Regions from separate parts of the Rhizobium sp. IY2 genome, predicted to be linked through region 2. Evidence: riboswitches for the same ligand, from Rfam matches in the RefSeq annotation. Region 2 holds a riboswitch; the other holds the start of a gene.
The links. A riboswitch is a leader RNA that binds a small molecule or an ion and turns the genes downstream of it on or off. The one in region 2 is predicted to bind FMN.
Positions count from the first base shown of each region.

Region 1 (14,449 bases), on a different contig from region 2:
AGCCGAGCGCGTTTTTTGGCGAAACCTTTGATCAGCAGATCAATGCGGCCGCCGATCCTGGGCGGGCGCCGGTGGTCAATTTCATCAAGACCGAGAGCGGCGTCGCGCTGATCGCCTCGCAGGCAATCCAGCCGTTCGAGGCGAGCGGCGAGCTTCCGAAGCTCAGCACGTTGAGCTTCTACAAGGACATCACGCCTGAGGTTCTCGACACGCTCTCGAACGAACATGAACTCGAAGGCCTGCACCTCGAGACGACGCCCAAGCCGGCGTTCCTGAACGCGCCGATCACCGACATGAAGGGGGCCGTCATCGGCTATCTCGTCTGGCCGAGCAAGGCGCCCGGAAGCACCGTGTTTCATCAGGTTGCTCCTTACGTCGCGGCCGCTATCGCCATCCTTGCGCTGTTCCTGATCGGCGTTCTGATGGTTGGCGCGTCCGAGGCGCGACGTCTGCGCCAGTTGGCGCAAGCAGCACTTTTCGAGGCGGGCCATGATAGCCTGAGTGGCCTGTTGAACAGGCATGGGCTTCTCAGCCTGCTGGAAGACCTGGAGGATGTGGGCTCTACGCCACTCCGGCTCTATCTGGTCGACCTTGATGGCTTCAAGGCCGTCAACGATGCCTGGGGGCATGCGGTGGGGGACGATTTGATCCGGCTGGTCTCGAACGCGCTGACCGCCTGCCACCCCGAAGTCGTTGCCGCGGCCCGGCTGGGGGGCGACGAATTTGCATTGGTGCACGTCGGATCCGCTACGTGCGAAGACATGGAAAAGACCATTCTGGCGCTGTTTACCGAGCCCTTCAAAATCGACGGACGAACGATCGAAGTCGGCGCAAGCATCGGAGCGGCTGCGCTCAACGGAGACATTCCGCCTTTGGAGCTGCTCCGCAGAGCGGATATGGCCCTCTATCGCGCCAAGACAAATGGCAGGGGTCAGGCGATCGAATACGATCCTGAACTGGACCAGGAACGCCAACGCGTCGCCGAGCTGGAAGGCCTGTTGAAGCACGCCATCAGCAGTGGCGCGATCGAAGCCGTTTTCCAGCCTCTCGTCTCCGCCACAACAGGCGCCGTCACTGGTCTTGAGGCGTTGGCACGCTGGCGAACGGCGACGGGCAACATCAGTCCGGAGATTTTCATCCCGCTTGCCGAGAGATGCGGCCTCATCGATGCGCTTGGCGTTCATATGCTCAGAACATCGATCGAGCATGCCAAGAACTGGCCCGATCTGGCATTGTCGGTGAATGTTTCGCCGATCCAGCTCTGCAATCCGGAATTTGCCGCCGAAGTGATCTCGGTGCTGCAGGAACTCGATTTCAATCCAAGCCGGCTGACGCTGGAGATCACCGAAGGTGTCCTGATGACAAATCCGGACCAGGCGCGACGATCGATAGATCAGCTGAAGCGCGTCGGCATCAAGTTTGCGCTCGATGACTTCGGCTGCGGCTACGCCAGCATTGGCGCATTGCGGCAGTTCGGGTTTGATCGCATGAAGATCGACCGCTCGCTCGTGTCGGCTCTCGACGAAGGCGCAAATGGCGCCGATGTTCTTCGGGCGACCATTTCCCTGGCGACCGCCCTGCAGATTCCGGTGACCGCCGAAGGGATCGAGAATACCCGCCAGGCGGCGATCTTGCGCGACGCCGGCTGTGATCAGCTGCAGGGATATCTGCTTGGAAGACCTATGTCGGCACACGACATATCCAGCAAGCTGGAAGAAGAGTCAGCCGCATGACTTTCCAGGCGCGGCGGTGATCACCATTGCAGATCCAGCCGGTCCAGCCCGTGGAAATGGTAGACGTCCTTGACCACCGGCGTCTTTGACAGTTTGAGACCGGGAAGCCGTTCGAACAGGATCGGCAGCACGACATTGAGCTCAAGCCGGGCCAGCGGCGCGCCGATGCAGAAATGGATACCGGCGCCGAAGGAGAGGTTCGCCGCCTCGTTGCGGTCAGGCCGGAAGGTGAGGGGATCGCTGAATTTCGCCGGGTCGAGATTGGCGGCTGCGAGGATGAGGCTCACCTTGTCGCCGCGCTTGAAGGAGACGCCGTCGATTTCGGCAGGCTCCAGCGCCCAGCGCTGGAAGATGTGCACCGGCGCGCCGATGCGCAAGGTTTCCTCGACCGTGCGTTCCGTCGTCGCCTCGTCCCGGAAGAGTTCCGAGGGATCGCAGCCGCTGTCGAGGATGGTGCGCACGGAATTGCCGATCTGGTGCACGGTCGCCTCATGCCCGGCATTGAGCAGCACGATTGTCGTCGAGACGAGCTCCTCCTCTGTCAGATATTGGCCCTTGTGCTCGGTATGGATCATGTGGGTGAGCAGGTCGTCGCGCGGCTCGGCGCGGCGTTCTGCGATCACCGTCTTGACGTAGTCGGAAAATTCCTTGGCCGCCCGTTCGGCCTCTTCCTCCTGCTCGCGCGTGCGGCCGAACATGTACATGCGGACATAGGCGTGCGACCAGGCAAGCAGCTGCGGCCCCATCTCCTCGGGAATGCCGATCATCCGGGCGATCATCGTCACCGGGATGATGTCGGCAAAGGCCGAGAGCAGCTCGACCTCGCCCTTTTTCGCGAAGCCGTCGATCAGCCGGTTGGCGAGTTCGGCAAGCTCCGGTTTCATCTTCTCGACATGGCGGGAGACGAAGGCGCGGTTGACGAGCGTGCGCAGCCGCGTGTGCTCGGGCGGTTCGAGTTCGAGCAGGGAATACCGTTCCGAGAGATCGAAACTGGCAAGATGCGGCATCGGCTCGGCAAGGCCGAGCTCCTCGCGGCTGGCGATATGCAGGATCTGCCGGCCGAAGCGGCGATCGCGCAGCAGCGCGTTCACATGGTCGTAGCCTGTGAAGAACCACTGCTTCTGCTCGCTCCAGTAGAAGGTCGGGCAATGGGCGTGAAGTGCTGCATAAACGGCATTCGGGTTGCCGTAGAAGGCCGGGTTGCGGCCGTCCAGCGAGACGTGGCGGCGAGCCGGATCGATCGAGAGAAAGGACGGTATCATCATGTCCCGAGGCTTAGCGGATTTGCCGTGCCTCGGAAAGATGCGGGTGAAGAAGCGGGCTAGCCGGCCCGCGACAGCGTGCCCATGCGCCGCAGGGCCTCGACCTGATCGTCGACCGTCGGCACGAGTTCGCCGGCGGTGCTGCTCGGTGTGGCCGGTGCAGGGGCTGCGGCCTCCGCTTCGCCGAAGGTGACCGTGCAGTTGCGGCCGGCGGCCTTGGCGGCATAGAGCGCCCGGTCGGCAGCCGAGATCAGCTTGTCGAGATTGGCTTCGATCGAGGAGGCGAGCGCGATGCCGATGCTGACCGTGACCGGGACGATCGCTTCGCCGGTGCTGACGGGCAGGCGGCAGAATTCGGTGCGGATGGCTTCGGCGATCGCCTCGGCTTCCGTCTGGTCCGTAACCGCGGCGAAGGCTGCGAATTCCTCGCCGCCCATGCGGCCGAAGATGCTGTTCGGAATATACTGGCGGGCCATGCGGGCAAACGCGGTTAGCACGGCATCGCCGGATTGGTGGCCGAAACGATCGTTGACGCGCTTGAAATGGTCGAGATCGAAGAGCATCACTGCGACCTGGCGCTGCTCGTTATGGGCTTTTTCCTGGGTGGCGTCGAAATAGCCGAGCAGGCCGCGGCGGTTGAGCACGCCGGTCAGCGAATCGGTCAGGGTCAGCGCACGCAGGTGCCGTTCGGAGCGCTCCATGATCAGCCGGCACGTGAACGCGAAGGCGATGGTCAGCAGGAAGGCGCTGGCCATGGCGGAGACGCCGCCGAGATTGGTCGCCTCGATGTCGCTCGGCAGCGTCAGCGCCGTCGTCAGCGCCGAGCCGAAGCACAGGCAGCCCTGGATGACGAAGACGCCCATCAGTTTGACGCGGGTGCGCTCGCGGCGCATGTCGCCGGCGGCAACCGCCATGGCGAGTGCCGTCGCACCTGTCGCCGAAGCGAGATTGTAGAGCACCACGCGGTTCGAATAATCGCTGTTGACCCAGGGCAGGAAAACCCCGGCCAGCCAGATGACCGGCGGCAGCAGCGCCCACCATTCGATCCTCTTGCGGTCGAGTGCGAGAAAACCCGCCACCCAGGCGCTCTGGCCGAGCAGCGCAATGGCATTGCCCGCCTCGATGGAAAGCACGCTTGGGATTTCGCTGCGCAAGGCAATCATCGCAAAGCCGATGCCGGTCAGAAGGAAGCCGAGACCCCAATAGAGATAGGCCTCGTTCCTGACGTTGTGGCGCCAGGCGACGAACAGCACCAAAGCAAGCGTCATGGCCTCGGAACACCAGATGGCGAGACCTGTAGCAATATTGAACACGGCAGCAAACCCCTCGTCTGTCGGCCCTTTTCAGTTGGCTTGCATCCTTGCCGAGGAAGCTCGCCACTTCCTTAATGTCGCTGCGCTGCGGCATGGTTTCGGGCCGATATCTGCCGGTAGGCTTTCCGTTGGGTAAACGTGTATAAGCACGGTCGAATGGAGTAAGCCTTCCTTCATCCTGTCATGGAGAAAAACCGGGGGAGACAATGCCGAGGGCTCGCCGTTAACAGGCGTTTGGGGGAAAGAGGCTACCAGGAACCGCTTGGCCCCGCCTTCTTAACGTTATCCTCAGGCGTGTCTTGAAGAGGAGGGCAGGGACACTCTATGTAGGGATAAGACATTTTCTTTGATTCCCCGGCGCCGGCCGGCGAGACGTTGACAAAGGACGCACATGAGAAACCCAGTCGATACCGCTATGGCCCTCGTGCCGATGGTCGTGGAACAGACCAACCGCGGTGAACGCTCCTACGACATCTATTCCCGCCTGTTGAAGGAACGCATCATCTTCCTTACGGGCGCCGTCGAAGACCACATGGCGACGCTCGTCTGCGCCCAGCTTCTCTTCCTCGAGGCCGAAAACCCGAAGAAGGAAATCGCCCTCTACATCAATTCGCCCGGTGGCGTCGTCACCGCCGGCATGGCGATCTACGATACGATGCAGTTCATCAAGCCCGCGGTTTCGACGCTCTGCATCGGCCAGGCCGCGTCCATGGGCTCGCTGCTGCTGGCCGCCGGCCACAAGGACATGCGCTTCGCCACGCCGAATTCCCGCATCATGGTGCATCAACCCTCGGGCGGCTTCCAGGGACAGGCTTCGGACATCGAGCGCCACGCCCGCGACATCCTCAAGATGAAGCGCCGCCTGAACGAGGTCTATGTGAAGCACACCGGCCGCACCTATGAAGAAGTTGAAAAGACGCTCGATCGTGACCATTTCATGGATGCGGACGAAGCCCAGGGCTGGGGCGTCATCGACAAGGTTCTGACGTCGCGCCTCGAAATGGAAGGCGAACAGGCCTAGTAATTAATTGGGATGGTGTTTTTGTCGCCACAGTTCTATCCCATTTGTGATTGAACAAGGGCTTTCATCCGGCGACGAAGACGCTAATAGTAACTATTAATGCTATGTTGAATTTTTATGACATAGCATTCGGCATTCGAAGGGGAATTCGTTGCCGCCGGAACCCGGACATGATTGGTTGGGACCGGTTCGTACCCCCTGAAGCCCTTCTCGGCAAAGGCTCCGGAAACGGAGTGCCGCCAGGAGCTGATAGAGTGGACCGCGATTTCGCCTTGAAATGCGGCGTGCTGGAAGGAAAATGATATGAGCAAGGTCAGCGGCAGCAACGGCGGCGACTCCAAGAACACTCTCTATTGTTCGTTCTGCGGAAAGAGCCAGCACGAAGTCCGGAAACTGATTGCCGGACCGACCGTCTTCATCTGCGATGAATGCGTCGAATTGTGCATGGACATCATCCGCGAGGAGAACAAGTCCTCGATGGTCAAGTCCCGCGACGGCGTTCCGACGCCCCAGGACATCATCAAGGTCCTCGACGAATATGTCATCGGCCAGCGGCAGGCGAAGAAGATCCTGTCGGTCGCCGTACACAATCATTACAAGCGCCTGGCGCACGCCTCCAAGAACGGCGAAGTCGAGCTGGCGAAGTCGAACATCATGCTCGTCGGCCCGACGGGCTGCGGCAAGACCTATCTTGCCCAGACTCTCGCCCGGATCATCGACGTTCCCTTCACCATGGCCGATGCGACGACGCTGACCGAGGCCGGTTATGTCGGCGAGGACGTCGAAAACATCATCCTGAAGCTCCTGCAGTCTGCCGACTACAATGTCGAGCGTGCGCAGCGCGGCATCGTCTACATCGACGAAGTCGACAAGATTTCGCGCAAGTCCGACAACCCGTCGATCACCCGCGACGTCTCGGGCGAGGGCGTGCAGCAGGCGCTGCTGAAGATCATGGAAGGCACGGTCGCTTCCGTACCGCCGCAGGGCGGCCGCAAGCACCCGCAGCAGGAATTCCTGCAGGTCGACACGACGAACATCCTGTTCATCTGCGGCGGCGCCTTCGCCGGCCTCGACAAGATCATCTCCGCCCGTGGCGAGAAGACCTCGATCGGCTTCGGCGCTACCGTCAAGGCCCAGGACGACCGCCGCGTCGGCGAAGTCCTGCGCGAACTGGAGCCGGAAGACCTGGTCAAGTTTGGCCTCATCCCCGAGTTCATCGGCCGTCTGCCGGTTCTGGCGACGCTCGAGGATCTCGATGAAGATGCGCTGATCCAGATCCTGTCCGAGCCGAAGAACGCGCTGATCAAGCAGTATCAGCGCCTGTTCGAGATGGAAGACGTGGAACTGACCTTCCACGAGGATGCCCTGCGCGAAATCGCCCGCAAGGCGATCGTGCGCAAGACCGGTGCCCGCGGCCTTCGCTCGATCATGGAGAAGATCCTGCTCGACACGATGTTCGAACTGCCGACGCTGGAAGGCGTGCGCGAGGTCGTCATCTCGGAGGAAGTGGTGCGCGGTTCGGCCCGTCCGCTTTACATCTATGCCGATCGTCAGGAAGAAAAGGCCAACGCTTCGGCGTGATCTTGCTGCTTTCCTATGATTATTTTGGGGGCTTGCCATCGGCAGGCCCCTTTCTATTTGAAAAACCATGCGAGGCGCTGTTAGTATTTTGCCGGTGGGAACCGGAATTGCCTTTGCCGATTTTGCGCAAAGGGGAGTGCTTGGCAATGATGCGGTGATTCCGTAAGCCTATTGTTGGCGTTTGTATTTTAGCCGGGTCGGAAGTGGTAAGCGCCGGTCCAGCCACGCGCTTCATAGTGTTGGCGTTCCGTTGTAACAAAGCCGTCACATCCGGGGAACGCGGGCGTTAGCGTGGCTTGAAAAGCGTAGTCAGAACCTCCACTTGTAGCAACAAGTGAGAGTGCCGGCCGGTCCCAAGCGGCCGTGCAGAGAGCCCGGTAACGGGACGATGGAAAGGACATAAAATGACGAAGAAAACGTCTGTAGCGAGCAGCACTGCCTACCCTGTTCTGCCCCTGCGCGACATCGTGGTTTTCCCGCATATGATCGTGCCGCTGTTCGTCGGACGGGAAAAGTCGATCCGTGCGCTCGAAGAGGTCATGGGTTCCGACAAGCAGATCATGCTGGTGACGCAGATCAACGCCAGTGACGACGATCCGGATCCGTCCGCGATCCACAATGTCGGCACCGTGGCGAACGTGTTGCAGCTCCTGAAGCTGCCCGACGGCACCGTCAAGGTTCTGGTCGAAGGCCGCGCCCGCGCCGAGATCGATACCTATACCAGCCGCGAGGATTTCTATGAGGCGCTCGGCCATGTGCTCGAGGAGCCGCATGACGATCCGGTCGAACTGGAAGCCTTGTCGCGTTCGGTCGTCTCCGAATTCGAGAGCTATGTGAAGCTCAACAAGAAGATTTCGCCCGAAGTGGTCGGCGCCGCCAGCCAGATCGACGACTATTCCAAGCTCGCCGATACGGTCGCCTCGCATCTGTCGATCAAGATCACCGAGAAGCAGGAGATGCTGGAGACGACCAGCGTCAAACAGCGCCTCGAAAAAGCTCTCGGCTTCATGGAAGGCGAGATCTCGGTCCTGCAGGTCGAAAAGCGTATCCGCTCGCGCGTCAAGCGCCAGATGGAGAAGACCCAGCGCGAATATTATCTTAACGAGCAGATGAAGGCGATCCAGAAGGAACTCGGCGACGGCGAGGAAGGCCGCGACGAGATGAGCGAGCTGGAAGAGCGCATCTCCAAGACCAAGCTGTCCAAGGAAGCCCGTGAAAAGGCCGATGCGGAACTGAAGAAGCTGCGCCAGATGAGCCCGATGTCGGCGGAAGCCACCGTCGTGCGCAATTATCTGGACTGGCTGCTCGGCATTCCGTGGGGCAAGAAGTCGAAGATCAAGGCCGATCTCAACAATGCCGAGAAGATCCTCGAAGCCGATCACTTCGGTCTCGACAAGGTCAAGGAGCGCATCGTCGAATATCTGGCCGTGCAGGCCCGCGCCACCAAGATCAAGGGCCCGATCCTGTGCCTCGTCGGCCCTCCGGGCGTCGGCAAGACCTCGCTCGCCCAGTCGATCGCCAAGGCGACCGGCCGTGAGTATGTCCGCATGGCACTCGGCGGCGTTCGCGACGAAGCCGAAATCCGCGGTCACCGCCGCACCTATATCGGCTCGATGCCCGGCAAGGTCATTCAGTCGATGAAGAAGGCGAAGAAGTCCAACCCGCTCTTCCTGCTCGACGAGATCGACAAGATGGGCATGGACTTCCGCGGTGATCCGTCCTCGGCTCTGCTCGAAGTGCTCGATCCGGCGCAGAACTCGACCTTCATGGACCACTACCTGGAAGTCGAATACGACCTGTCGGACGTGATGTTCATCACGACGGCGAATACGCTGAACATTCCAGCACCCCTGATGGACCGCATGGAAATCATCCGTATCGCCGGCTACACCGAGGATGAAAAGCGCGAGATCGCCAAGCGGCACCTGCTGCCGAAGGCCATCAAGGAACATGCGTTGCAGCCGGAAGAATTCTCGGTCAGCGACGACGCCCTCATGGCGATCAGCCAGCAGTACACCCGCGAAGCCGGTGTCCGCAGCTTCGAACGCGAATTGATGAAGCTCGCCCGCAAGGCGGTCACCGAGATCATCAAGGGCAAGACGAAGTCCGTTCACGTGACGGCCGCCAACATCTCCGACTATCTGGGCGTCCCGCGCTTCCGCCATGGCGAAGCCGAGGGCGAGGATCAGGTCGGCGTCGTGACCGGTCTTGCCTGGACGGAGGTCGGCGGCGAGCTGCTGACCATCGAAGGTGTGATGATGCCGGGCAAGGGCCGCATGACGGTCACCGGCAATCTGAAGGACGTCATGAAGGAATCGATCTCGGCAGCGGCCTCCTATGTCCGCTCGCGCGCCGTCGATTTCGGCATCGAGCCGCCGCGCTTCGACAAGAGCGACATCCACGTGCACGTGCCGGAAGGCGCGACACCGAAGGACGGCCCCTCGGCCGGCGTCGCCATGGCAACCGCGATCGTCTCGATCATGACCGGTATCCCGGTGAGCAGGCATGTGGCCATGACCGGTGAAATCACCCTTCGCGGCCGTGTGCTGCCGATCGGCGGTCTCAAGGAAAAGCTGCTCGCAGCGCTTCGCGGCGGCATCAAGAAGGTGCTGATTCCGGAGGAAAACGCCAAGGACCTGGCGGAGATTCCGGATAACGTGAAGAACAACATGGAGATCATCCCGGTATCCCGCATGGGCGAGGTGATCAAGCATGCGCTGATCCGGCGGCCGGAGCCGATCGAATGGGACGGCACGGTGGAAACGCCCGTCATCGCAACGGTCGAAGGCCTCGATGAGACGGGCGCAACCATAGCGCATTGAGTGGCCTGTGCCACATTTATGCCCCATTGGGACAAAACAGACAAAAAGGCTGGCGGAAACGCCAGCCTTTTTTGTGAAAACGTCATGTAGACGCTTGCTTTTCCTTGATTTGCAGGGCTTTTGGGTTTCCGGCGGGCCTGATGAAACCTATTCTGCGCCTAGCTTACATTTGAGTCGTTTCATACCATTTAGAAAGGGGTGGAAACATGAACAAGAATGAACTCGTGTCCGCAGTAGCCGAAAAGGCAGGACTGACGAAGTCTGACGCGGCTTCCGCTGTTGACGCGGTTTTCGACGTTGTCCAGGCTGAACTCAAGAACAAGGGCGACATCCGCCTCGCGGGTTTCGGCAGCTTCACCGTTTCTCATCGCGCTGCAACGAAGGGCCGTAACCCGTCCACGGGCGCTGAAGTCGACATTCCGGCTCGCAACGTGCCGAAATTCACGCCCGGCAAGGGCCTGAAGGACGCCGTCAACGGCTGATCTGAGATTATCCGCCAACCGGAAACGAGACCGGTTGTGCAGGATTTGAGAGGGGTTCGGCTTTGCCGGACCCTTTTTGCTTTTGGCAGGCCCTCTTGCCTTTTTGCTTTGGCTGACCTTGCTGTCGCGCGGGCTTTAATTTACGACATTTCTGTTCTCAGGGCGGGGTGAAACTCCCCACCGGCGGTAAGGGTCTCGACTCAAGCCCGCGAGCGCCTTCTCTCGCGTCGAAGCGGGGAGGGGTCAGCAGATCCGGTGCGATTCCGGAGCCGACGGTTAAAGTCCGGATGGAAGAGAATGAGTGTCGGCTGTGCGAAGGGCAGGGATCTGCCCCGTGTCGCTTGGTCGTGGCTCATGCGTCCTGATTTATGTTGGTCCCTGGTTTCGGATGAAAGACATGAATCAGACTTCCCTAGCCGCAGAGCCGTCTCGCGCCGTTGTCGGCGCCCTCTGGATGGTCCTTGCCGGCATTGCTTTTTCGCTTCTCAACGTCGTCACCCAATGGCTGACGATGACGCTTGCCTTCCCCTCGGCCTCGGCCGCCTTCTGGCAATATGGCTTCGCCTTCCTGTTTTCGCTGCCCTTCCTTCGCAGGCTCGGCCTTGCGACGATGCGCACGCGCTATCCCTGGCGTCACCTGGCGCGCGTGGCACTTGCCGCGCTCGGCGTCGAGGCCTGGGTCGCCGGCCTTGCTTCGGTGCCGATCTGGCAGGCGATCGCACTGGTGATGACCTCGCCCTTCTTCATCATTCTGGGCGCCCGGCTTTTCCTTGGCGAGCGCGTCGGCCCGGCCCGCTGGGCGGCGACCGCGGCCGGTTTCACCGGAGCGATGATCATTCTGCAGCCCTGGTCGGACGGTTTTGGCTGGGCGGCTCTCCTGCCCGTGCTCTCGGCGCTGCTGTGGGGCGCCTCGTCGCTGATCACCAAGAGCCTGACGGGCATCGAACGACCGGAGACGATCACCGTCTGGCTGCTCGTGCTGCTGACGCCGATCAATGGCGGGCTGGCGCTTGCGGCGGGCTTTGCCGTGCCGACCGGTGCAACGCTTGCCCTGTTCCTGCTGGCGGGGCTTTTGACCGCGGCAGCCCAGTATTTCCTCACACTTGCCTATGCCGCGGCCGATGCCGCCTATGTCCAGCCTTTCGACGATCTGAAGCTGCCGTTGAACGTGCTGGCCGGTTGGCTGTTCTTCGGTTATGCGCCGGCGGGTTATCTCTGGCTGGGAGCGGCTCTGATCCTCTCCGCGTCGCTTTTCATCATGCGAAACGAGATGCGCAGGGAGCGCAAACCCGCCTGAGGTGATCCGGCGAAAAATGCCGCCTCTGTCATGCCTCTGTCATGCCGCTCCCGCAGAAAACTCATGTTTCGAATATTCGACACATGGGGGATTTCATGACCATTTCATCGCGCAAGGCAGCGCTTGCTGCCGTGCTTCTCGCATCCGTCGCCTTTCCGGCCGCGGCCGAACCAGTTTTCAACCGCATCGCTTCCTTCCCGGTCGCCCAGAACCTGCCTGATGACAAGGACAAGCTGTCGGTCAGCTCCGCCGAAATCATCACTGCGACCGACGACGGCAACACGCTGATCTATAGCGACAGCCCGCTCGGCGCGATCGGCTTCATCGACATCACCGACGCCAAGGCTCCGAAAGCCGGCGGCGCTGTCATGATGGACGGTGAGCCGACCTCGGTTACCTCGAGCGCCGGCAAGGCGCTCGTCGCCGTCAACACCTCCGAAAGCAAGGCAAAGCCCTCGGGGCGTCTCGCGATCGTCGATGTCGCGACCAGGAAGATCGAGAGCACTTGCGATCTCGGCGGCCAGCCGGATTCGATCGCCCTCAACAAGGACAAGACGCTCGGCGCCATCGCCATCGAAAACGAGCGTGACGAAGAGGTCAATGACGGCAAGATCCCGCAGATGCCGGCCGGCGACCTCGTCGTCTTCCAGGTCAGGAACGGCACCGTCGATTGCGGCACCATCAAGCATGTGGCGCTGACCGGCCTTGCCGGCGTCGCCCCGGAGGATCCGGAGCCGGAATTCGTCGCCTTCAACGGGTTGAACGAGATTGCGCTGACGCTGCAGGAAAACAACGAGATTGTCATCATCGACGCCAATACGGCCGCGGTGAAGACGCATTTCTCCGCCGGCAGCGTCGATCTGACCGGCATCGACACCAAGCGTGACGGCGCCCTGAAATTTTCAGGCGAATCCAAGGGCGTGCTGCGCGAGCCCGACGCCGTGAAGTGGCTCGACGACAACCGCCTCCTCGTCGCCAATGAAGGCGACTACCAGGGCGGCTCGCGTGGTTTCACCATCTTCGACAAGACGGGCAAGATTCTCTACGAATCGGGCGCATCCTTCGAACGCGCTGTCGCCCATATCGGCCACTATCCGGAAAGCCGGTCGGGATCGAAGGGCGTCGAGCCCGAAGGTCTCGAAGCCGCCAAATTCGGCGACGAGCAATATTTCTTCCTGCTCGCCGAACGCGCCTCGGTCGTCGGCGTCTATAAGGATACCGGCGCCGATCCCGAACTCGTCCAGTTGCTGCCGTCCGGCATTTCGCCGGAAGGCGCGATCGCCATTCCTGCGCGCAATCTGCTTGCAACCGCCAACGAACTCGACCTCGGCAAGGACGGCGGTGCGCGCTCGCATGTGATGATCTATGAGCGCTCGGAAGGCGAAAAGGCCTATCCGCAGATCGTCTCCGCCGACAAGGACGGCAATCCGATCGGCTTTGCAGCTCTTTCGGGTCTTGCTGCCGTTCCGGGCAAGCCGGGCATGCTCTATGCCGTCACCGACAGCGTTCTCGGCTCGCAGCCGACGATCTACACGATCGATGCCAGCAAGAAGCCGGCCGTCATCACCGAGGCCCTTGTCGTCAGGCGTGACGGCGCTCCGGCCCAGAAGCTCGACATCGAAGGCATCGCGGCTGCCGCCGACGGCTCCTTCTGGCTCGCCTCGGAAGGCTACAGTGAACGTCTCGTTCCGCACGCCCTCTATAACGTCAATGCCAAGGGCGACATCAAGGCCGAGATCGCCCTGCCGAAGGAGCTTGCCGCCAACGAAATCCGCTACGGCTTCGAAGGCGTGACCATTGTCGGCACCGGTGACGATACGACACTCTGGATGGCGGTGCAGCGCGAGTGGGGTGACGACGAGAAGGGCTTCGTCAAGCTCGTCTCCTACAATCCGAAGAGGAAGGAATGGGGCGCCGTGCGCTATCCGCTCGACAAGACGGAAAGCGGCTGGGTCGGCCTGTCGGAAATCTCGGCCCAGGGCGACAGCGTCTACATCATCGAGCGCGACAACCTGGTCGGCGATGCCGCCAGGCTGAAGAAGCTCTACAAGGTCGCGATATCGGAGCTGAAGCCCGCCAAGCTTGGCGGTGCACTGCCGGTCGTCAAGAAGACCGAAGCACACGACTTCCTCGGTGAACTCAAGACCGCGACCAACGGCTATGTGCTCGACAAGCTCGAAGGCTTCACCTTCGACGCCTCGGGCAAACCCTACGCGGTCACCGACAATGACGGCGTCAGCGACTCCTCCGGCGAGACACTGTTCTTCCCGGTCGAGCTGAATGCGACAAACTGAAAGCTGCCCCTCGCCCTAGCCCTCTCGCCGTAAAACGGGGAGAGGGGACGTGCCCTGCGAGAGGTGTACGGGGAACGGAGGCGTTGCGGCATGGTCCCTTCACCCCGCGAGTGGGGAGAAGGTGGCGGAAGCCGGATGAGGGGCCATCTGGCCTCCCCAGCAAAGAATCAGCACTCCGACTCTACCAGCGCTGATGCACATGCGGCGCGATCAGCCGCTCGTAGATTTCGCGGGTTGCGGCCATGACGTCGGCCGAAAGCGGTGCAAGGTCGGCGGCGGCTGCGTTGGCCTTGGCCTGCTCGGCATTGCGGGCGCCGGGGATGACGACGGTGACGGCTTCAGCCATCAGGATCCAGCGGAGGGCGAAGGCGGCCATGGTGGCGCCTGCGGGCACCAGCTTGCGCACCTCTTCCACTGCCTGCAGGCCGACCTCGAAGGGCACGCCGGCAAAGGTCTCGCCGACATCGAAGGCCTCGCCGTGACGATTGAAATTACGGTGGTCGTCGCTGGCAAAGTGCGTGTCTCGGGTGATCTTGCCGGAGAGGAGACCGCTTGCGAGCGGCACGCGGGCGATGATCGCCACGTTCTTGCGGCGCGCCTCTTGGAAGAACAGGTGGTCGGGGCGCTGGCGGAAGATGTTGTAG
Region 1 is NZ_JBLKNU010000003.1:284,503-298,951, forward strand. It holds gene ACMUVN_RS15025 (EAL domain-containing protein) at 1-1,733, shown strand, start outside; gene ACMUVN_RS15030 (cytochrome P450) at 1,754-2,998, opposite strand; gene ACMUVN_RS15035 (GGDEF domain-containing protein) at 3,055-4,308, opposite strand; gene clpP (ATP-dependent Clp endopeptidase proteolytic subunit ClpP) at 4,700-5,329, shown strand; gene clpX (ATP-dependent Clp protease ATP-binding subunit ClpX) at 5,633-6,910, shown strand; gene lon (endopeptidase La) at 7,315-9,732, shown strand; gene hupB (DNA-binding protein HupB) at 9,939-10,214, shown strand; FMN riboswitch at 10,364-10,517, shown strand; gene ACMUVN_RS15060 (DMT family transporter) at 10,612-11,511, shown strand; gene ACMUVN_RS15065 (esterase-like activity of phytase family protein) at 11,607-13,805, shown strand; gene ACMUVN_RS15070 (aldo/keto reductase) at 13,987-14,449, opposite strand, start outside.
Region 1: another riboswitch for FMN. It lies ahead of ACMUVN_RS15060 (DMT family transporter); the one in region 2 lies ahead of ACMUVN_RS02845 (6,7-dimethyl-8-ribityllumazine synthase).

Region 2 (14,449 bases):
GCCGTTTTCGTGAAGGTGGCGCAGTATGGCAGCTTCAGCCGTGCGGCCCATTCACTTGGCATGCCGGTGTCGACCGTCAGCAGGAAGGTGACGTCGCTGGAGGAGCAACTCGGCGTGACGCTGCTGCAGCGGACGACCCGCAAGCTGAGCCTCACGGCGCAGGGCAGGGCCTATTTCGATCAGTGCAGTGAACCGCTTGCCCATCTCCTCGACGCCGAGGAGGTGCTGACCGAGACCCAGAAAAAGCCTGAAGGTCTGCTGAAGATCTCCGTGCCCGTCATTTTTGGACAGGAGGCCTTCTACGAATTCGTCTCGGCCTTCCTGAAGACATATCCGAAGATTCAGGTCGATCTCTTCGTCACCAACCTGTTCCTTGATCTGATCGCGGAGAACATTGATCTCGGCATCCGCTTCGGCGATCTCAAGGATTCGACCATCGTTGCGCAGCGGCTCGGGAAGAGCGTACGCTATCTGGTCGCCGCGCCGGACTACCTGAAGGGCAGGGTGCTTCCCTTAAAGCCCGAAGACCTGAAGGACCATCAGTGCGTTCTGCTGAACGGTCGCAACGGCGAAGCGGAATGGCATCTCGTCAGCGGGCGCAAATCGATCGACGTGCATGTATCGGGGCTGGTATCGAGCCGGGATTTCGATGCGGTGAGCGCCTTCACCTATCGCGGACACGGGATCGGGTTGTTGCCTTCGACCTATTGCGACGAGCAGATCAAAAGCGGCGAGCTTATCCGCCTGCTGCCGGACTGGTCGTCCGAAGAAATTTTCGTGCATGCCGTCTATCCCACGCGCCGCTTCCTGCCCTCCCGGTTGCAGGTCTTTCTCGAGGCGCTGAAAACATGGAAGAGCCCCTTGTGGCTTCCCTTGCATTGACGGCTTTCGATTCCATCACCGAAAATTGAAGCTGGGCGCACGGCCGGGCATCCTGCGTCGGCCAAGCTGTGTTAGAGTTCGCTGGCCTGGATGGTGCGGGGATTGGATTGCCAATGCTGACGACACTTGCGGTGCTTATGGGTCTTTCCGGCCTCGTCCCGGCCGCGCAGGCGGGGGGAAGCGAGGTCGACGTGACGCTGGTGCTCGCCGTCGACACCTCGCGGTCGATGGATTTCGAGGAGATCGGCATCCAGCGCGAGGGTTATGTCGAAGCGCTCAAGCACAAGGAATTCATCGACGCGGTGAAGGGCGGGCTGACCGGCCGCATCGCCATCAGCTATTTCGAATGGGCCGGTTATGTCGTCCAGGATTCGGTGATCGACTGGCAGGTGATCGAGACGGAAGAGGATGCGATCGCTTTTGCCGACAAGCTCGAAGCCCGGCCGATTGCCACGCAGCGGCGCACATCGATCTCCACCGCGATCGCCCAGGGCGCCAGCATGATCGTTTCCAGTCCCTTTCAGTCCAGACGACAGGTGATCGATGTCTCCGGCGACGGGCCGAACAATTCGGGCAATCCCGTCAGCCCCGCCCGCGACAAGGCGGTGGAAGCAGGCATGATCATCAACGGCCTGGCCATCATGCTGCGACCTTCCGATGCGCCCAACGGGCTCGACAAATATTATGCGGACTGCGTGATCGGCGGGCCCGGCGCCTTCGTGCTGCCGGTCCGCAAGATCGAGGATTTTGCCGTTGCCGTGCGCCGCAAGTTGGTGCTGGAGATCAGCGGCCTTTCCCCGCCGGCGACGGTGCAGAAAACCGCCGGCGGCGAGACGGGTGCCGACTGCCTGATCGGTGAGAAGCAATGGCGGGACATGTTCGACCGCTGATGCCAGAACCGGATGTCGTCCGAAAACCGCGCACACTTTTCGGCATCATGCTCTACCGGGTCAGGGCGCCGAAATTATATCAGTCAGTATTCGGTAAGCGGCAGAGACGCGATCCTCGTTGGGATAGTTTTTGTTGGCCAGGATGACGATGCCAATCCGCTCTTTCGGGATGAAGGCCACATAGGCGCCGAAACCATTCGTCGAGCCGGTTTTGTTGATCCATTGATCGTCGCGCGGCTCCGCTGCAGGCGTCAGTTGCTTGACGGGAATGGTCTTCAGCATCGCGCTGGAATTGTTGTCCATCAACGTCGTCAGCGTGGTGGGATAGGAATACTGCTCCCAAATAAGGTCTTGGGTCATCGCGCCGACATCGAAGTATTCCCGATGCGTATTCGTGATCGCCCGCTGGAACGTCTCGTCCAGCTTGACCAGGCCCATGTTCGCGTCGACGAACCGGATCATGTCGCTCGCTGTCGATTTGACACCATAGGCTTCCGATGAAAGAGATGCCGACGTCATCCGGGCGGGATCGCCGCTCCGCTTGTAGCCTTGGGCATAGTCCGCCATTCGCGATTTCGGCACATCGATGAACGTGCTTTTCAATCCAAGGGAGGGAAACAATTTGCCTTCCATCAAAGCGACGAAACCCTCATCCATGCTTTTCGCCGTTATATATCCAAGCATTCCAATGCTTGGATTGGCGTAAGTTCGATGGGTCCCAGCCTCGTATGAGGGGCGCCAGGTTTTAAAATAGTCGATCAGTTGTTTTTCGGTTTTGATGTCATCGGGAACCTGCAGCGGAAACCCACCAGCCGTATGCGTGGCCAAATTCATCAGCGCGACTTCGCCGAAAGGCTTTCCCTTCATCGACGGAAGATATTTGCTGACCTGATCCGACAGTGAAAGTCGGCCGATCGCTTCCGCGTAGGATGTCAGGGTCACCGTAAATGTTTTGCTGATCGATCCCAGTTCGAACATGGTGGTCGCAGTGACCGGCCTGCCGGTGTCCTTCGAGACGACACCGTAATTGAAGATGTGGTTCTCGCCGTCGACGGTGATGGCAACGGCCATGCCGGGGATGCCGTATTTGTCCATGACCGGTTTGATCGCAGCGTCCGAGATGGCTTTGAGCTTCATCTCGTCGGCCGCAAAGCCACTTGTAGAAACGCATGTCGAGACCAATGCGGCCGATAGAATTCCTAGCCAGTCACACTTCATTTTTTCATCCTCTGGAAGCAGCTTTCTCAGCGCCAAAGGGCGCATGAGCATGGCATTTAGCGGCACTGTTTTGTGGCGGCAAACGATGATATCTCGGAGGAAACACAAGAAAATCTATGGCTAAAATGGTTCGGCAATTCCTTCCTTTGAATGGCTTGAGGGCCTTTGAAGCTTCGGCGAGACATCTCAGCTTCACCCGCGCCGCGATCGAGCTTTGTGTTACCCAGGCCGCTGTCAGCCAGCAGGTCAAAAGCCTGGAGAAGCGATTGGGCGTTGCCCTTTTCCAGCGCCTTCCAAGGGGCCTGAAAATCACCGCAGAAGGTGAAGCTCTTTTGCCGACGTTGACCACTTCCTTCGATCAAATGGCAATCACGCTGGACAGGATTGAAGCCGGTCAGGTTCGGGAATTGCTGTTTTTGGGCGTCGTCGGAACCTTTGCTGTCGGCTGGTTATTGCCAAGGCTTCCGGATTTTCAACAGCGTCATCCCTTCATCGACGTGCGCATTTCGACAAACAATAATCGCGTCGACATGGCCGCTGAAGGACTGGATCTCGCCATTCGCTTTGGCAGCGGCTCCTGGCACGGCACGGAAGCCTCGCGTCTGTTCGACGCTCCGCTCTCTCCACTCTGCACCCCCAAATTGGCGGAGCGTTTAAGGTCGCCCGCAGACCTACTCGAGGCGACGCTTTTGCGCAGTTACAGGGCCGACGAGTGGAGCACCTGGTTTGCGGCAGCGGATGTTCCTCCGGCGGCGCAGGTCAACGCAGGCATCGTTTTCGACTCTTCCGTCGCCATGACGGAGGCGGCGCTGCAAGGATTGGGAATCGCTCTGGCGCCGCCGTCGATGTTTTCCAGGCACCTGTCGTCAGGGGCTCTAAACCAACCCTTTCCCACGACGATATCATTGGGGAGCTATTGGCTGACCCGACTTCAATCAAGGCCGCCAACGGCAGCCATGCTCGCATTTTCCGATTGGATAATGTCGCAGATGTCTTCCACATCTCAATGAGACCTTCTGGCGCGGAGTCGAGGGACCGGACCGCGAAGATCCATGTGCCGGCTCTCAGGGAACGGGCTTCCTAGGCGACGCAGATGCCCGGCACGGCGACCTTCTGGAAGAGGTGCGGGGAGGCAACGGCCGAGGACGGGTAGGAGGAGAGCTTTGCCCTGAACTCCGGATGCGAGAATGCCGCCCTGAAGTCGGCGGTCGATTCCCAGACGGCATAGTTGAGATAGGCAGGACTTTCGCCGATAGCCCGGTGAAGCTGGGTCGAGATGAAGCCCGGCTGGCGTTTCATGAAGGCCGCATCGGCCTGCCAGGCTTCAAGGAAGGCCTGCTCGTCTGCCTTGTCGAGCGTGAAGATATTGATGAGGACGATCGCGGAAGCATCGAGCGCGATTTGACGATCGATCGGGAAGGCGGGGTCCATCGGACGCATGAGCGACATGGTCGACTCCATCTGAATTGGTTACATGATGTCAATCTGGTGATAAGGATACATATTTTCTTTGACATCATAATGTCAATATAGGTACATGGTGACAAATGCGAAAACCTCAGCGAAGCCCGACCGGAACGGCCTTGACCGACCTCATTCTGGATCTCTTCCGGCTCAACAACCGGATGATCAACGCGGGCGACAAGCTCGTCGAGGGGCTCGGTCTGACGAGCGCCCGCTGGCATGTCCTCGGCACTGTGGCCACGGCAGGCCGGCCGCAGCCGGTCGCGTGGCTGGCGCGCGACATGGGGGCCAACCGCCAGAACGTCCAGCGCATCGTCAACGATCTGGACAAGGAAGGGCTTCTGGCGTTCCAGCCCAATCCGCATCACCGGCGGGCACAGCTCGTCGTGCTGACGGACAAGGGAAAACAGGCATATGAAACCGCCATGCACCTGCAGGCGCCGTGGGTCGACATGCTCTCGGAAGGGCTTCAGGTCGAGGATCTCAAAACCACGCATGCCGTCATGAAGGCGCTGCGCAGCAAACTGGAAGGGAATGGAGATGTTGAAGAGCAGGCCTGATCGCTATGGCGCAATAGCGGTCTCGATCCACTGGCTGAGCGCAGTTCTGATCCTGGCGTTGCTTGGTTCCGGTTTTCGGGCCGCCAACGCCGAGGACGCGGCGACCAAGGCTGGGCTGTTGCGCTTCCACATTCCGGTGGCGATCATCGTCCTGCTTCTCACGGCTCTTCGCCTTGTCTGGTGGTGGCGTTTCGATCGCAAGCCTGCGCCGGTTAAGGCATCGCCTCGGTGGCAGGCGCGCCTCGCGCGCTTTGTCCACGTCGCCTTTTACGTCTTCATTCTCGGCATGGTCGCCAGCGGCATCGGGATGATGATCCTCAGCGGTGCCGCCCCCGCCGTCTTCGGGACACCCGGCGCCATGCTGCCTGATTTCACTGCCTATCCGCCGCGTGGCCCGCATGGGTTAGGCGCCTTGCTGCTTGTCGGCCTGCTGGTCTTCCATGCCGGCGCTGCGCTCTTTCACCAACTCGTCCGCGGCGATCACCTGCGGCGGATGTGGTATGGCGGCTGAGGTCGGCTGACGAGGCGGCGAGGGTGTCTGAACCGAGAGCCGCTACGAGGAAGGCAGACACGATAAAACGTCTCGGCGCGATGCGTGCCGAGACGCTTGTCAAACGATGTTGCCGTCTGCGATGACGCTGGAGCCCGTGCCTATAGCGGCAACTGCTTGCCGGCCTGTTCGCTGACCATGTATTCGGCGTACCAGTCCGGCCAGCCTTCGTCGTGCTTGCCGCCGTTTCGCTTCTCGTGTTCGCCGTGGGCGGTTGCCGCGCGGCGCAGTGCTGCCGCAAGCTCGGTGGAAGTCGTGAATTTCGTTTCGTCGGCGTCGATGCGTCCGGGCAGCCGCGTGGTGACTTCCTGGAACAGCCAGCCGTTGCCGTCCGGATCCTTGAACGAGGCGAAGGAGCGGTAGCTGCGATGTTCGGGATCGCGGCCGGCGATGCGCAGCCGCCCGAACAGATAGGGCTCGTCCCTGCCGGCATAGACGCCGGCAGCGTCATGAAACACGTCGCTGACCTCGACGCCGCGGGCGATCAGATCGCGACGGGCAGCCTCGATATCGGAGACGACCAGGTAGAGTCCCTGGGCGGAACCCGGGGCTGCGGCAGTGACATTCTTGCCGAAGATGATCGCGCAGCCGGAGCCGGGCGGGGTAAACTGGATCACACGGAAATCGGCGTCATTTGCAAAGTCGGCGTCGAGCCGCCAACCCAAGCCGTCGTAAAAACGTTTGGCGCGGTCGACATCGGAAACGGGGATGACGACCACCTCGAGCTTGGTGTCGACCGGCTGTGATTTTGGGGTTTGCATGGGGGTTTCGCTGCGCAGTGCATTGCTCATCTTCAGCTCCATGGGGTTTGGGATGCGTTAAGAATGGCGATACATGTCAGCGGTCAGTGGACCACAGCGCGGTCGGGCCGTCGAATCAATTATTCTGTCGGATTTGGCCGGTATTGGCGGATTCCGCTGCGACACAAGGCCTGTTGCTCCGATCCGCGGACGTGTCGTTCCCCACCCTTGGGCGTGTCGTTTCCGACCCGCGGGCGTGTCGTTTCCGACCCGCGGGGTGGCAAGGTCAGTCGATCCAGTGAGGCGGCGGGTTAGTTCCCGCCGTCTTCGCTCTTGTGTTGCGGCTCATCGAGCCGCGTTCGGGAAGATGGATCCTACTACGCGGCGAGAGCGGCGCGGGTTTTGCCGATCGTCAGGGCTGCCTTTGCTGCCTCGCGCCCTTTTTCGATGAAGTGCGCACGGTAGATCTGCTTGTGGTGTTCGGTTTCCTGATACTGATGCGGCGTCAGCGAAACCGACAGCACCGGCACGCCGGTATCCATGCCGGCGCGCATCAGCCCATCGACGACGGCCTGCGCGACGAATTCGTGGCGGTAAATGCCGCCGTCGACGACGAAGGCGGCGGCAATGACGGCGCCATAGCGCCCGGTTGCGGCGAGATCGCGCGACAGCAGCGGCATCTCGAATGCGCCGGGAACATCGAACACATCGACCTGCTCGGGCGGAACGAGCTGATAGAAGCCATCAAGGGCGCGGTCGACGATGTCGGCGTGCCAGCTGGCTTTGACGAAGGCGTAGCGGGTGGGTGTCATGGTAATCTCCTTTGGCGAACAGACACATCACCCAAGGCGATCACGAACGTTCCCGACAGCCGCAAGGGCGGCAGGAACGCACGTTCTCTTTCATCCGGACTATGACCGTCGGCTCAGGCATCTCACCTGATCTGCTGACCCTTCCTTAAGAAGGCGCTCGCGGGCTCGCAATCGAAACTGCATACCGCCGGTAGGGACTTTCACCCCGCCCTGAGAACGGCGGCGACAATAGGGGGAAGGCGGCGGGCTGGCAATAGGTCGGAAATGCTTTCGTGATCGATGAATCTGTCGATGCGGATCAAGGCTCGCAAAGTGGCGGTTTCGTTTCTCCGTCGATGGCGAACAGCCGATGCCTCTTGCTGAGGATGGGCTTGCCCCTACATGCTCGGGTGAGGACATCCACGTCGGAACAACATAACGGAACAGGATACGCCGTCTTCGCCCGAGGCGGGGCAGGCGACAGCCACCATGGGAGGGAGTGATGCCAGAATCTTTCGTCGTTCACCGCGAGGCGCATATCGCGGCGCCGCCGGCTGCGGTGTTTGCGCTGATGACCGATCCGGAGAAGATCCTGCGCTGGATGGGAACGGAAGCGCAGGTAGAGCCGCAACCGGGCGGGCTCTATCTCGTCAATGTCACCGGCGCCCGCTTTGCGCGCGGCTCGTTTCGCGAGGTGGTGCCGGTTCATCGCCTTGCCTACAGTTTCGGCTGGGACGGCAGCGAAGTGGTACCGCCGGGATCGAGCCTGGTCGAGATCGACCTGATCGAGCAGGGCGGCGGAACGCTGCTGCGGCTCACCCATAGCGGCCTGCCCAGCGCCGATCAATGCGCCGGCCATGCGGAAGGCTGGGCCCATTATCTCGGGCGGCTGACCGAGGTCGCCGCCGGGCGTGATCCGGGTCCCGATCCTTTTTACGGCAGGACATGAACGGTTTTGCGCCGGCAGCAGGGTGCCCGGAAGCGTTTGCCGCAGCGGGGAATACTGCCGGCCGGCGCTGCGATCGGCTGTCCGAAAGCGCTTCTTTTGCTCCCGCAAACATGAACGCGCAGTTCATCTCCAGTTCAATTTGGCGCTCCTAAAGTGATTGCGGCTGGATTGAAATGGAGTTCTCGATGAAGGCACTTTCTATCGCGGCTGCCTTGCTTGCCGGCAGCCTCTCGATCGGTACAGCTGAGGCGATGCCGATTGGAACAATCAATGTGCAGAGCAATGTGACGAAGGTCGACTATGCCTGCGGTCGCGGCTGGCACCTGACCCGCTGGGGCGAATGCCGGCGAAACTGGCGCCGCCCGCCGCCGGTCGCTTTCTACGGTGGTCCGCCCCGCTGGGGCTGGGAACGGCGTCACCGGGATTGGGATGGCCCGCGCTGGCGCCATGAGAGGCGCTGGGATCGCGACCGTCGTTGGCGGGATGATGACTAAACGTCTCGCTTAAAGCGCGTCGCGTCAAACCGGAATCATGCGACGCGCTTTAAGTCTTTGATTTATGCATGTCGTTGTCCCAAAACCGCTGCGCACTTTTGGGCGACATGCATGAGATCGAGATGGACGAAGGCCGGAGCGATTTTCGCCCGGCCTTTTCTGATGAAACGGCTTCGCCGACGCTGACAGGCAGCGTTCTCTGCATTTGTCCGATATGGTCAAATACTGCTGACGAGCCAGTACTTGCCGTCGATCAGTTCTTCAAGCTCGACAGGATCCTTGACGCCGAATTCGAACCATTCGACGAGTTCCTTCGCCTTACGGCTGCTCTCCTCCGCCGTCAGCTCGACCTGATATCTTTCGCACCATCGCCGGAGGATCGACGTCAGCAGCGTCATGTCATCCCCATCCAGTGGATCTTTCGGCCAGAATATCGTGCCCATCGTACCCCTCAATCACACGATGACGAACGATCCTATAATGGAATCAAAGTCGCGCAAGTTTAAAGTGTTTATTTTTTGTTTTCCACCGCGCTGGACGGTTTTCGACAGGCGATGCGGACGCCTTTTACAGGCTTCAGACTGGGTCGCTGAAAAACGTCTCCACGGTCACCCGGGATATCCTTGCGGACGTCCACGTCGGCATGCGATGTTGAGCGATGGATCTGCCGTCTCCCCTTGCCTGGCTGGTTGACGAGGCCGGGGCCTCGCCTGGTCCCGAACGGTTTCTGGCCGAGCTCGGGCGCCGGTTGCTGGCCGATGGCCTGCCGCTTTCCGGCGGGGCGCTGACGCTTTCGGTGCCGCATCCGATCATCGCGCGGCGCACCTGGCTGTGGCGGGCCGAGACCGGCGCCGTCATCGAGGCATTGGCCTTCGCCGCGGCTCCGCAAAGTGAGGCCGGACGCGAGTGGCTCACCGGGTTGGGGCCGGTATGGGAGGCAAGGATCGGGCCGCCGCGCGACAATCAGGCATCGGACAGCCCGCTACTCGGCTGGGCGGGGGTTGCCGACGGGGCAGGGGGCGGTGCATTCGCTCCGGCCGAGGCCAGCCTGCTCTGCGAGGTCGCGCGTTTTGCCGCAGCGCCGCTCGCCGCTTTGGCGGCGCGGGAGGCGCGGGCCGCGCTGCTCGAAGCCTATCTCGGCCGGCGCAGTGCCGCCCGGGTGCAGGCCGGCGCGCTTGCCCGCGGCACCGGCGAGACCATCCGCGCGGCGCTTCTCTGCGCCGATCTGCGCGACTTCACCGCGCTCTCCGAGGTAACCGAACCTCACATGATGATATCAGCGCTGGATGCCTGGTTCGACCGCGTCGCCGGCGCAGTGCATGCCTTCGGCGGCGAGGTGCTGAAGTTCATCGGCGACGGCGTGCTGGCGATCTTTCCGGTCACTGTTGTGTCGGGCGAAGGCGATGCAGCCCAAGGGGATCGCGAAGCCTGCGAGGCCGCTCTTCGCGCGGTCGCCGCCAGCCGGGCGGGCATGGCCCATCTCGACCAACTGCGCCAGGCGCAGGGGCTGGCGCCGCTGCCCTTCGGCGCGGCGCTGCATTTCGGCGAGATCCTGTGGGGCAATATCGGCGCGGCCGACCGGCTGGACTTCACCGCTATCGGCCCCGCCGTCAATCTGGTCAGCCGATTGGAAGGGTTGTGCAAGCCGATCGGCCGAAGCGTGCTGATCTCGGGTGCCGTGGCAGCGAATACGACGACCGCGCTGATGCCGCTGGGAGAGCATACCTTGCGGGGCATTGCCGACCCTTGTGCGGTGTTCACGCTGCCGACGGATTGAGCCACGCGCAAGACATCTTTGCAAAGAAAGCTTTGCAAAGATGTCTTTGCAATAGTAGGCTTCGCGCATGAAAAAACCGCGCCCACAGCCTGCTCAATCCGTCACCGCACCGCGCACCGTCAGTCGCGTCGTGCCGGATCCGACCGCCTTAAAGGCGCTGGCGCATCCGGTTCGGCTGCGGATGCTCGGCATGCTGCGGATCGACGGGCCTGCCACGGCGACACAGCTTGCAGCGCGGCTTGGGCTGAACAGCGGCGCGACCAGCTATCACCTGCGCCAGCTCGCCCAATACGGCTTCATCGAGGAGGCGCCGCATGCTTCGCGGCGCGACCGCTGGTGGCGCGCCAGCCACGAACTCACCTCGGTGCCGTCAAGCGAGGCCGAGGGCGAAGCGCTCGACCTCGACCTCGCCTTCAACCAGGCGGTACTCTCCCTGCAGGTCGGCCAGATGCAGCAGGCGCTGGAGGAGTATGCCGAACTGCCGGCGGAATGGCGCAAGGCGAGCGCTGCCAACGACGTCATCATCCCGATGACGGCGGAACAGGCCGAGGCCCTGACCAGGCAGCTGACCGACATCATCCTCGAAGCAATGCGGGTGGCTCCGCCTTTGGGCGAGGCGACCGCTCCGGGCATGGTGCCTTTCTCGATCATGCTGCACGCCTTTCCCTATCCGGGCCGGCTCCCGCATAGCGAGGAGGATGGCGGGTCATGAGAAGGGGTGGGCCTTTCCTGGCGCTTGCCGCCGCCGAGACGCTTTCGCTGTCCGGCACACGGCTGTCGACCATCGCCATTCCCTGGCTGGTGCTGGTCGCTACGGGCAACCCGGTTCTAACGGGGCTGACGGCGATGATGGAAATGCTGCCCTATGTCGCTGCCAAGGCGCTCAGTGGGCCGCTGATCGACCGCGTCGGCGCGAAGCGCATCGCTGTCGTCTGCGACGCCGCCTCGGTGGCCGTGGTGATGCTGGTGCCGCTGCTCGACCGGCTCGGGCTGCTTGGTATGCCGGTACTGCTACCGATCGTTTTTGCCATGGGTGTGCTACGCGGTCCGTCCGATGCCGCCAAGCAGGCGATGGTGCCTGATATCGCCGAATTGGCGGCCGTGCCGCTCGAGCGGGTGACCGGTGTCGTTGGCGCCATCGAGCGGCTGGCCTCAACGGTAGGTGCGGCCGGCGCCGGTGCGTTGATCAGCCTGATCGGCCCGGGCCAGGCGCTGGTCGTCAATGCCGTCACCTTCGCCGCCGCCGCGCTGATTGTGGGGGTAGGCATCCCCGGGCTGAAAAGCATGCCAAGGCTGCAATGCATGCCCGGGCTGCAATGCATGCCCGCGCCGCGCGGCACGCCCGAGGCTCGGCCGGGCGGAATGTCCTCCTATCTCGGCGATCTCAGGGAAGGCTGGTGCTTTCTGCGCGGCGATGCGGTGCTCGTCAGCATCGTCATCATGGTGGCGACCACCAATCTGCTGGACCAGGCCTATGGGGCGGTGCTGCTGCCCGTCTGGACGCAGAGTTCGGGCCATGGCCCGGAATTGCTGGGGGCGATGTTTGCGGCCTTCACCGGCGCTTCGATCGCCGGCGCGGCGATTGCCGCTGCGATCGGCGAGCGGATGCCGCGCCTGATGATCTATACGGTGGCCTTCCTGCTGACCGGATTTCCGCGTTTTCTCGTTCTTGCGCTGGACGCGCCGCTCCCCATTATTTTTCTCACTTTGGCAATCGCTGGATTTGCCTCGGGCTTCCTCAATCCGATCCTGTCGGCGGTGATCTTCGAGCGCATCCCCAAGCCGCTGATCGGCCGCGTCACCGCAATGAACGCCGCCCTTTGCTTTGCCCTCATCCCGTTCGGCGGCCTCTTCGGCGGCGCCCTGATCAGCATGATCGGCCTTGCCGCAGCGCTCTCGCTCACCGGCTTCGCCTATCTCGCCGCAACCCTCTTTCCTCTGGCGCTGAAAAGTTTCCGCGGCTTCGACAAGCCTCTCACCGAGAGCTAGCGTCATGGTCGCGTACCTGGCCCCCAAGCTCCTCGACCATCAGATCGATGAAGCGGCGGACACGCGGTTCCAGCAGGCGTTTGTCGGGATAGAGCGTAACGATTTTTGCGTCGTCGGTTTCGAGGTCGGGCAGGATCTGCCGGAGGCGACCGGCGGTAAGATCGTCGGCGACGAGAAAATCGGGAAGCAGCGCGATGCCCAGCCCCGCGAGCGCGGCGTCGCGGATCGCCTCTCCGCTGTCGAGCCTCAGGCGACTGCGGCCCTGCGCCTTGACCCAGGAGCCGCCTTCGCCGCGAAAGCGCCAGCCCTGCCTTTGATGGCGGCTGGCGAAGATCAGGCAATCGTGGGCCGCGAGGTCGTCGATATTGCGCGGTTCCCCGCGCTCAGTCAGGTAGGATGGCGACGCGCAGAGCCGCGCCTTATAGGTGGCGATCACACGCGAGACCAGGCGGGTATCCGACGCCGTCGCGTCGATCCGGATCGCCAGATCGGAGCCTTCTTCGACGATGTCGGCCGGGCGATCGGTGAAGCTCACTTCGACCTGGATGTCGGGCCAGGCCCGAAGATATTTTTCAAGCAGGGGCAGCACGACGAGCCGCCCCAGGGTATCGGGAACGGTGAGCCTGAGAACGCCTTGCGGCGTGCCGCTCTGCCCCGCCACGCTCGCCTCCGCCTCGTCGACCGATGCGAGGATCTGCAGCCCGCGCTGGTAAAACATCCGGCCTTCATCGGTCAGGCCCAGCGTTCTCGTCGTACGGTTGAGCAGGCGCGCGCCAAGCCGGTCTTCCAGGCGGATGACGGCCTTTCCTGCCGCCGAACGGGAGAGGCCCATGGCCTGGCCGCCGGCGATAAAGCTTCCGGCATCGACGACTGCCATGAAGATCAGGATATCGTTCAGGTTCGTACGTGGCATCAGGGCACTCGAGCGGTTCGGCTACAGCATACCTCGGTCAGTCATGCGACAGATTCAAGGTTCGCAGCATCAACGTCCGACGCGGCAGTAAGGTCCGGGCGCTTCGCTTCTGTGTCGACGTCCGTTCGTCAATCAACCTGCCATAGCGGCCATCACACCGGATTGCCGGTCAACAACGGCCGCCGCGACCACGCTGACGGGCGTTTTTGGCCTCGCCTTTCCGCAGCAGCGCCGTCGCCTATACCGGATGATGCGCCGGCAGAGCCGGGGCTGTGCCCAATGAGGCCGTCGAACCGCGCTACAGCATGTCGCCGAGACTCCAATGGTTGTTCCATCGGACGTCGATCTCGTCGTCGACATTCTGATATCTTATGTCGGTGGAGAGGCGCAGCCGTCGGCTGCAGTCCTGGTTGGTGGTCGAGGCATGGATCATGTAGGGCGAGTGGAGCACCACATCACCGGCCTCATAATCGGCGGCGAGCCAGCGAGTATCGAAGCGCTCCGCCATATCAGGGAGATCCTTCGAGACCCAGCCGCCTTCGGCCATGTGGCGGTTATAGGCGCTGATCCGCTCTTCCGGAGAAAGATCGCCGCTTGCGGCCTGGAACTCGGCCTCCATCCTGACACCAACCGCGTGCGAGCGCTCGAGGTAGACCAGCCCCCCCATCTCGGCGGGGATATCGCCGATCGGAATCCAGGCCGTCACCAGGCGTCTGGTGCCGCCGCGGAGATAGACGAGATCATAGTGAGCCGGTGTGGCCGTTGGCGATCCCGGCTGAACGAAACGCATGATCTTGCGCTTGTGCAGATAAGAGATGCCCTGCAGGAAATCGTCCATGAAACGGGCAAGCGGCGGCTGCGCGCAGAAGCCTTCATAGGCGGCAGAGCGGACCAGCGACATCAAGCGCCGGTCCGCCAGGCTCCTGTCGAAGCCGGCGGCAGACGCGATGCCCAGCGAAAAATCGCTGCCGGGCTCGACCAGCCCGGTTTCGGCAAGGCGTTCGAAGACCCAGCGGCGAAAATCGAGAACATCGGTCCGCGGCAGAAGGCGTTTCAGCCAGACATAACCATCGTCCTGGTAGCGGCGGCGGATGGCGTCGACGCCGATGGCGGGATCGGTCGGCGCGAGCCAGCCCGTCCGCTCCGCAGGCAAGGTCTTGCCGTGGGCGGCAAGGGGAAATTCCGGCTTTCGGGCTTGCATCGTTTTGGCGGTAATTGACATTTCAGCCTTC
Region 2 is NZ_JBLKNU010000001.1:588,790-603,238, forward strand. It holds gene ACMUVN_RS02805 (LysR family transcriptional regulator) at 1-882, shown strand, start outside; gene ACMUVN_RS02810 (DUF1194 domain-containing protein) at 996-1,772, shown strand; gene ampC (class C beta-lactamase) at 1,833-2,990, opposite strand; gene ACMUVN_RS02820 (LysR family transcriptional regulator) at 3,116-4,000, shown strand; gene ACMUVN_RS02825 (antibiotic biosynthesis monooxygenase family protein) at 4,071-4,439, opposite strand; gene ACMUVN_RS02830 (MarR family winged helix-turn-helix transcriptional regulator) at 4,538-5,014, shown strand; gene ACMUVN_RS02835 (cytochrome b) at 4,995-5,525, shown strand; gene ACMUVN_RS02840 (VOC family protein) at 5,666-6,355, opposite strand; gene ACMUVN_RS02845 (6,7-dimethyl-8-ribityllumazine synthase) at 6,682-7,116, opposite strand; FMN riboswitch at 7,195-7,338, opposite strand; gene ACMUVN_RS02850 (SRPBCC family protein) at 7,598-8,044, shown strand; gene ACMUVN_RS02855 (GCG_CRPN prefix-to-repeats domain-containing protein) at 8,230-8,538, shown strand; gene ACMUVN_RS02860 (hypothetical protein) at 8,757-8,981, opposite strand; gene ACMUVN_RS02865 (adenylate/guanylate cyclase domain-containing protein) at 9,197-10,315, shown strand; gene ACMUVN_RS02870 (winged helix-turn-helix domain-containing protein) at 10,383-11,027, shown strand; gene ACMUVN_RS02875 (MFS transporter) at 11,024-12,304, shown strand; gene ACMUVN_RS02880 (LysR family transcriptional regulator) at 12,291-13,217, opposite strand; gene ACMUVN_RS02885 (phytanoyl-CoA dioxygenase family protein) at 13,516-14,439, opposite strand.